DNA from 2 places in the Viridibacillus sp. KH_047 genome. Region 2 is predicted to be linked to the other one. Evidence: a T-box and tRNA genes for the amino acid it is inferred to sense, from the RefSeq annotation. Region 2 holds a T-box; the other holds one or more tRNA genes.
The links. A T-box is a leader RNA that pairs with one kind of tRNA and senses whether it is charged. The one in region 2 lies ahead of metG (methionine--tRNA ligase), so its partner is inferred to be a tRNA-Met.
Positions count from the first base shown of each region.

Region 1: it encodes a tRNA-Met, which carries the amino acid that the T-box ahead of metG (methionine--tRNA ligase) is inferred to sense. The anticodon was not compared.

Region 1 covers NZ_CM174479.1:78,826-83,076, reverse strand. The annotation lists gene AC3IS5_RS00415 (SpoIIE family protein phosphatase) at 1-1,916, opposite strand, end outside; tRNA gene AC3IS5_RS00410 (tRNA-Met) at 2,098-2,171, shown strand; tRNA gene AC3IS5_RS00405 (tRNA-Glu) at 2,210-2,281, shown strand; gene AC3IS5_RS00400 (S1 domain-containing RNA-binding protein) at 2,525-2,956, opposite strand; gene AC3IS5_RS00395 (FtsB family cell division protein) at 3,085-3,507, opposite strand; gene yabQ (spore cortex biosynthesis protein YabQ) at 3,586-4,014, opposite strand; gene yabP (sporulation protein YabP) at 4,047-4,251, opposite strand, start outside.
Region 2 covers NZ_CM174479.1:1,499,777-1,504,027, reverse strand. The annotation lists gene AC3IS5_RS07570 (dynamin family protein) at 1-1,688, opposite strand, end outside; partial or broken gene AC3IS5_RS07565 (hypothetical protein) at 1,945-2,192, opposite strand; T-box leader at 2,338-2,591, shown strand; gene metG (methionine--tRNA ligase) at 2,640-4,251, shown strand, end outside.

The DNA.
Region 1 (4,251 bases), 1.4 Mb from region 2:
ATCGCTGTTTCGGGTGCCATTTGATGGTGCATACATTCTCGCATTAATCGAATGAGACGTCTGCTCTCCTGATGCGCCTTTTTACTATGTCCCATTCCATCTGATAACATAACGGCCGTAAGCCCTTGATGAAGTGGAAAAACGGCGTGTGAATCACCAGAGTAAATCGTATTCTGCTTCGAAGACGTATATACATCATAAGACATATGGAAACGAACTGATGATTGGAAGGTCATCTGTAAATGTGGATACGGACTGTCCTTCATAGCCGTTCGTGCGATTTCAAACGGCTCATTAAACACACTTTGTAGAATAGGTAGTACTAAGCGTTCTGCTAATGTTTGATCTGTTTCCCACATAGCCTTTTTCTCTGGTAAACAACAAACAATTTTTCGATTCCCTGCCTCATTTGATAAAATATCTACTTGAAAATGTTCGATACCAGCAAGCTTTAGCTCTTCTGATAGTTCGTCCTCTTTATGTTGAAAAGACACTGCCTCTCCCGTCATATCATTCATCACCATATCGATATGTTGACACATATCCCTCAATTGCAAGGCAATCATCTTACGCCCGTGGTAAAACTGACCACTAAGTTGCTTTTTCGAAACCTTCTCCTCAAGCGCTGACAAAAACGGCCCGGACTTCACACATTTATAACGAATTTTCTCATCAAGCTGTAGTCTCGTCGCTGCATTCGCAGTAGCACTTGCATCCAGCCATCTCTGCGTTAGATCTGGCATCTCACTTTTACTATTGCTCCAACATTTATCATACTTAAAACAGGATTGGCAAATTGCAAGCGGTTGCTCTTGCCTCTCTTCCGCTACATGTCTATTCACATTCCCAAAACGATCATGTACAAGCTCTTTCATAAAATCTACGAAATGATGAAAATCTACAAGCTTTGTATTGAGTCTTTCCGTTAACCACTTCTGCCTTTCTAAAAGCACTTCGTCCCTGTTTGGATATAGTTGATTTTGCCAATACAGTACCCATTTCTGTGGGAAGATAAAAAATAACAGGGTAGCAAATGCAATAGACATAAAGAATGTGTAATCAAGCGGCAGTGTCGCATCATACAATGCAAAAAAGACGCTAGCTATTATACCTCCTGTTGCAATCCAAAACTTACCGATATTTTTACAAACGCCTGCAAATAATCCCGTTACCGCGTAAACTGCCATCATTCCACTAAAAGATAATTGAGATAAACTAAGTATCATACCGGTTAGCACTGCAACAGCTGTTGCTAATGTGACACCACCAACTAATGCAGATACAAGTATGAGTAAATGCATGGCAATACGCGATACTGATAAGAAGTTAAGTACGACACCATCCATAGCCGTTAATACCACAGCACCTACGATCAATGCTGCGCCGAGTCGCTCAAAAGACCATTTGGCCGTCATTAACTGATGCATCGGTAAGAAAATGAGACCCAAAAAGAGCGTCATGAAGATAGCTAGCGCACCTTCATATCCGACGTATAGCCATACAAGAATTGGAGGATGCCCACTATACGAAATATATTGCCAAACTATTTGAACCATCAAAATACTAAACCCGACTATTACAGGAAGTGGCAATCGTTTAAAAGGGGTTTTTAAAAGGAGTAATAAAAACAACAATTCTAATATATGAATTGTTGTTTGCCCGAAACCTAATGTAAGACTTCCGCACAATCCCCCTACTAATGTCCAACTCATCCACCTTGGATATCTAGTAAATGCAATTGCTGCAATCGGTAGGAAGAATGGTACCGTTGCTTCAAATAACACGGCCTGAGATAAGTAAAAGGAACAAAATAAAAACAAAACAGATAGCCATATTCGATATTTTCCCTTAGCTACACTTGCCCATGTATTCTTAATTGCTTGATTTTGAGCTATTCCTTCATGCCACATCTTCATAAAACAACCTCCTCCTGAACATTGCCATCATTATAGACTGAATATTCCATAAAGTTTGTCTTTTTGTGTTTTCACAAAAAAAAACTTTTCGACGAGAAATTGCTTTTTTTAAGAAAATATTTTCAAAACAGCTTGACACTTACATACTTTATCTTGTATTATTTATTATGTTGTTTAAAACGGCGGCGTAGCTCAGCTGGCTAGAGCGTACGGTTCATACCCGTGAGGTCGGGGGTTCGATCCCCTCTGCCGCCATATTTTTTCATCTAGGCCATCTGTGCCAATATTTTTTTGGCCCCTTGGTCAAGCGGTTAAGACACCGCCCTTTCACGGCGGTAACACGGGTTCGAATCCCGTAGGGGTCATCATAAAAAGCAACTTTCCCATCATGAGAGAGTTGCTTTTTTGTTTGTCAAAATAAGTACGGTATATAAATTTAAGTGGCAAATCATCTACAGAGGTGTCGTTATAGGCGAATTATAGTTTGTTTGTATTGCATTTAATAGTACAATTCGTCAGGTATAAACAATAAAAAAGCAATCCAAAACGTACTTGGATTGCTCAAAAATCTATTTCACACTTTTTCTACGATTAAAATAGCTAGCAAGTTACCCTCTTCTTGCGCCGCGGCCACCACGTTTAGATTCTGTGGCACGTTTTAATGTTGCAAGGCGATCTTCACTGTCTTTTAAGAAACGAGCCATTTTTTGTTCAAAATTTTCTTTCGGTTGATGACGATTGTCATTACGATCATTTGAACGGTTATTATGACGTGGGCGTTGAGGACGCTCTGGTCGTTCTGCTTGAGGCTTTGCTTTACGAATAGACAAACCAATTTTGCCATCCGCTTCGACATTCATTACTTTAACCTCAACCATTTCTCCAACTTTCAAATGTTCGTTGATGTCTTTTACATAATTGTCCGCAACCTCACTAATGTGCACCAGACCTGTTGAGCCATTTAGCAGCTCTACGAATGCTCCAAAATTTGTGATACCTGTTACCTTACCTTGTACCTTGCTGCCTACTTCAATTGACATAAAAAAAATGCTCCTCCTTAATAAATAAAGCGACTTTGTAAGCCATGTAATCAATTTATGATGAATCTTAAAACTCGGTTAGATTCCCACTTCTAATTATATCCAACAAAAAAAGAGTGTCAATAAGACTACTCTTTCGAATCCCCATTTTTCTCATCTTTTTCAGTATTTTCTGGAATCGAGAAAATGATTTCACCTTTTTCAGAAAGGAAAAGTTCTTTACGTGCTAGTTTGGCGATATAGTTATCGTCATTTAGCTTCGAAATTTGAATTTCCAATTCCTCTTGTTGGTCCTGGGCGTCTGAAAGTTTTTGGGTTAGCTCGATTTTTTGTTGTTCTTTATTAGCGAGCGTCTTCTTTTGATTTATTAATGTAAATATTAGGGACCCCATAACGAGAACAAACGCGATTGCGAAAAGCGCCAGTCTTCGATAAAGACGTATTTTCATAGCTCTTTTTTTCTTTTCCTGCCGTTCCATGGACTCGATGTATTCTCGACGAATGGCAGCAACTGAATTTTCCCCACTAGCTTTTTTGTTACGATTATTCATCCTCGTTATCCCTCCCTAATTAATAATTCTTCTAGCTTCTTAGTTATTATTGTATGTGTATTCTCCATTATAACGAATTTACCTTGTTTTTTTAAGTCTTAACTGTTTAGTTTTTTTAACCAATGGCATAAATGGTAACAGCAGGAGCCTTACAACACGCATTAGGGCGCGGATTATCCATCTTATGACAGAAAAGAAAAAATTAAAAATCAACCATATTGGTCTAAGTAAAATGATGTATATTAGACGACCTCCAAAACGAAATACCGATTGGAAGTATAACTGGTAACAATAAAAACCTGCGAGCTGCGCTATTGGATCAACAATACGCCATTCACCAGCTCGCACTTTAAATAGTAAATAAAAACTAGCTATACCGAGTATAAGCCAAGTTATCAACTCTAACGCTATATAGCCTTTTCTTCTGAATGACCGCGGGGGTGCATAATATTTAATCGTACGTACTAGATCTATACATGCTGCTCCTACAATTCCACTAGCAATCATGACGAGAAGGCTGAGAAATTGCGCTGTTACGGTCATCCAAATATTTTATGAAGGAAGCTTTTAGACAAGCCGTTGTCTTCGTCATCATACTGTAGCGTCTTCACTGTTCCCTCAAGTGTCAATAAACCTTTGTCTACATCCAAATGGACAATACGTAATTCCTCACCTCTGATGAGTAAATGTCCTTGCGAAGTGTGCACTAAAAACTCTTCTTGATCAAAGCGCTCGATTGATTTC
Region 2 (4,251 bases):
ATCTTTACTAAAGTTTCACTCAATGACAATCTTTCCTTTTTTGTAACAACTAGATCCTTCTGTTCAATGAGCTGCTCCACAAATGTTTCGACAAAGCCTTTTGCCTCCAAAATGTTATTAAAGCCATTCAGCTGTCTAATTGCGGTTATTAATTGTTGTTTCTTTTTCTTTCGCTCAGTGCCAATCAGACTAACTCGCTTAATAATTCGCTCTATTTGATCGGTAGCGATGTCATTTAAATTCTTCAATACTGCTGGATATTCGTTAAATAATTGCGTTTCTAACACGAGAACCTTCTGGTATTGATGCTCTAGTGTTGTTTGTAAATCTTGAGAGGGCTCGTTTGGTTTACTAGACTTATCATTTTGTTGCTCGTTTACGAACATTGTTTTTAAGAGGCCCTTCCCCGTTGAATGACGCTGTTTTTCATCGCTTCTCTTAGTCTCGTTTTTGTAGGATTGACGCATTGTTCGATATTCCCTTACAGCCTTCAAATAATCGTTTGCATACTCAACAAAGACCATGACATCATAGGTTTTGAAATGCTTGTTATTTGAAATTACTTGTAGCAATTGATACAAGGTTTGCACATCTTTAAAAACTACACTTGCCTTACGATATTCCTTTTCATATGTGATGAGCTTTTGATTTTCAATTTCTGTTCTTTCAGATGTTTTTTGTTTCCCTATTTGATACTGGACTAATAGATTATAAGCTGATATATAAGGCTCTCTTTGAGGTATTAGTTCCACCTCAGTTTGGAACCTCTTAAGCCATTTGATAAAGCGTTCCATGATGAGGTATACACGGTCTGATTGGTTAGCATGGGAATTCTCAATTTCCTCTAATAACAATTCAAACTTACTTTGGTTCCATTTATCCTCATCATCGGTTGCCACAGCTACTTCGGCATCCCTTACAGATATCCCCATTATTTTACGGAAATAGGGCGAAAGCAATTTATTTTGTTCAGCTATGAATTGTTCATACGCCGTTTCATGAATATCAATAGCGTTAATAATTGCTAATGGTTTTACATTCCGTTCGTGAAATTTTCTGAGCAGCTTCAACTCACCTTGCGTTGGTTTTGAATTACAGTTGAAAATCCAATACAGATCATCCGCGCGGTTTAATATCGATTCCTTTACATACGCTGATTCATCACCACCCGGCTCTAGCGGTGTTGTATCGATAAGTGTAACCTGCTTTAGCAATTCATTATTGACATAGACTTCAATATAGTCCAAGCTTTCACGTAAGATTTCAGCACTAAATGTGTCCGATGTTGTGAATAGTTTCACTTTATCAAGATCAAAACTCGCTACTTGTCCATCAAGGAAATAAGCCTTCACTTCTTCTGTTTGACCGTATCGAATAATGGTATTTATCGCTGTTGCTTTCGCCATTTCCGTTGATAGAACGGTTCTTTTAAGCAGTGCATTCACTAAACTTGTTTTCCCTGCACCTGTCATGCCTATAAGTAAAATCATTGTCTGATTTTGAGCGTCTTCAATAATTCGTGTCAGTACTTTATTTGTACCTTTAACATATGTATTTGTTGAAAGAATCATATTCAAACTTTTTAGCTTAGTAACGAATTGTTGTAAAAACTCATTAGGTTCATTTTTGTTCCAACGAATAAGCGGTGTATCTTCTAGATGATGTATTTTTTTTAGGTCCTTATCCATATTAACCAAACCCCATTTCTAATAGTTCTAATTATACAGCAAAACTATATTCAAATAATTAAAGAAAGCAAAACCAATGAAAAAATAGGGCAAAACATCGTCCACACACTGCTATAACCAAGACTATTGAACAAAGAAATATAACCTATATTAATATATATTTTAGTTAAACATTGTATTCAGATAAAATTTTATCAAAAATACCCAAACCTACATTAATGTTGTATCAAATAAAAAAGATGATAGGTAATAATAACTACCATCCTTTTTTCAATTTAAGATGATGTTGGTAAAATATCCTTTGTAATTCAGAATAAAATCCTTGTTGCTCTATGAGTTCTTTATGATTGCCACGTTCTATTATTTCTCCGTTTCTAATAACAAGTATTTTATCGGCATTTTCTATCGTTTTTAAACGGTGTGCTATGACAAAACTAGTTCGACCAGTCATTAAATGCTCAGGCCTTTTTGGATCTGTACCTCAATACGTGTATCAACACTAGAACAGCTTGCATAGTGTTCCTCCAATTTCGCAAATTGGATAATTATTATATTTAATTCGATGCACCCTCATTCAACAGTTGATTTTTTATTCGAAATATACTTGCCTTTTCATCAATAGTGTTTTATACTTCTTTTCAACATATAGAAATACGCGTTGATGAGGAAAAGTAAAATAAATTAAGTTGTCTAGAGAGCTTCTGTCGGTGGAAATGAAGTGAACTTAACTATTTGAAAATGACCTCTGAGCTTCGTACCGAACGATTTATTTAGTAGGCTACGACGAGAAAGGCACTCGTTATAACAGCAACAGTATCCCTAATTGGCGTACTGATGAAGGCAAATGGTGTAAGCTGTTTGCAAACGAAGGTGGTAACACGGGTATATAATCTCGTCCTGATCAATTAATTTGATTAGGGCGAGTTTTTTTATTTTAGGAGGGATTTTTGAATGAGTATTGTTATTGGCGGAGCTTGGCCTTATGCGAACGGATCATTACATTTAGGGCATATTGCGGCATTATTACCAGGAGATATTTTAGCTAGATATTATCGATTAAAGAAAGAAAACGTTCTTTATGTATCCGGTAGCGACTGTAACGGAACGCCTATTTCTATCAGAGCAAATCAAGAAGGTGTTACTGTAAAGGAAATTGCAGATCGATTTCATGAAGAATTTATAGCCTGCTTTAACAAACTAGGTTTTACTTACGATTTATATACGCGTACCGATGCCGAACACCACCATCAAGCCGTTAAAAATATCTTTTTGGAGCTACTAGATAAAGGCTTTTTATATAAAAAAACAATTGAACAAACGTATTGTGAACATGACAAGCAGTTTTTGCCGGACCGTTTTGTCGAAGGAATATGTCCAGTATGCGGTAGTAAGGCACGCGGGGATCAGTGTGATCATTGCTCAACAATATTAGATCCACTCGATTTAATCGATAGACGATGTAAAATATGTGGCAATCAACCCATCGTGAAAGAAACCGAGCATTTTTACTTTGCATTCAGTAAGATGCAAAGCGCATTAGAACACTATGTACAAAATGCAAAGGAACAAAAAGCATGGCGCCAAAATGCAATCGACTTGTCCGAACGATACTTAGCAGAAGGTGTACCTGATAGAGCCGTTACGAGAGATTTGCCAAACGGAATCGATGTACCAATAGACGGTTTTGACGGTAAGAAGATATATGTTTGGATTGAAGCCGTGTCAGGATATTACACTGCTACTTTAGAATGGGCAAAACAGCATCAGATAAACGTTCAAGATTTCTGGAATAGCGACACAATCTCTTATTACGTTCATGGGAAAGATAATATCCCTTTCCATACAATCATTTGGCCTGCAATTTTAATGGGATTAAATAGCCCTGCCCTCCCAACACATATTGTTTCAAATGAATACTTAACACTAGAGAAACGGAAACTCTCTACTAGCCTAAACTGGGCCGTATGGGTACCATATATTATTGAAAAATACGATGCAGATACAATTCGATATTTCTTGACGATTAATGCACCAGAAAATCGCGACACAGACTTTTCTTGGCGTGAGTTTATTTATAGTCATAATAGCGAGCTCCTAGGTGCATACGGAAATTTCGTTAACAGGACATTAAAATTTATTGAAAAATCATTCGATAAACAAATCCCTAAAGGCATACTGAATACTTCAATCAAGCTTCAAACGCAAAAACTCTATGATGAAGTAGCTATCGCGATTGAACAAGGGCATTTTAAAGCACCACTTGAAGAAATCTTCTCTTACATCCGCTCGGCCAATAAATACTTTGACGAACAACAACCATGGTTACAAGTAAAAGATGATGAAGCTGGTTGTGGCAATACACTTGCAACATGCGTCTATATCATTGCGAATTTGTCGCAATTACTAGAACCCTTTATTCCGTTCTCGACAAAAAAAATTCGCGACATGCTTGGAATTACTAATATCTCGTGGCATGAATTAGCGGAATTACCAACATCCATTCAATATGTAGAGCCGTTGTTTGAGCGATTGGACATCGCGATAATCGATGAAGAATATCAAC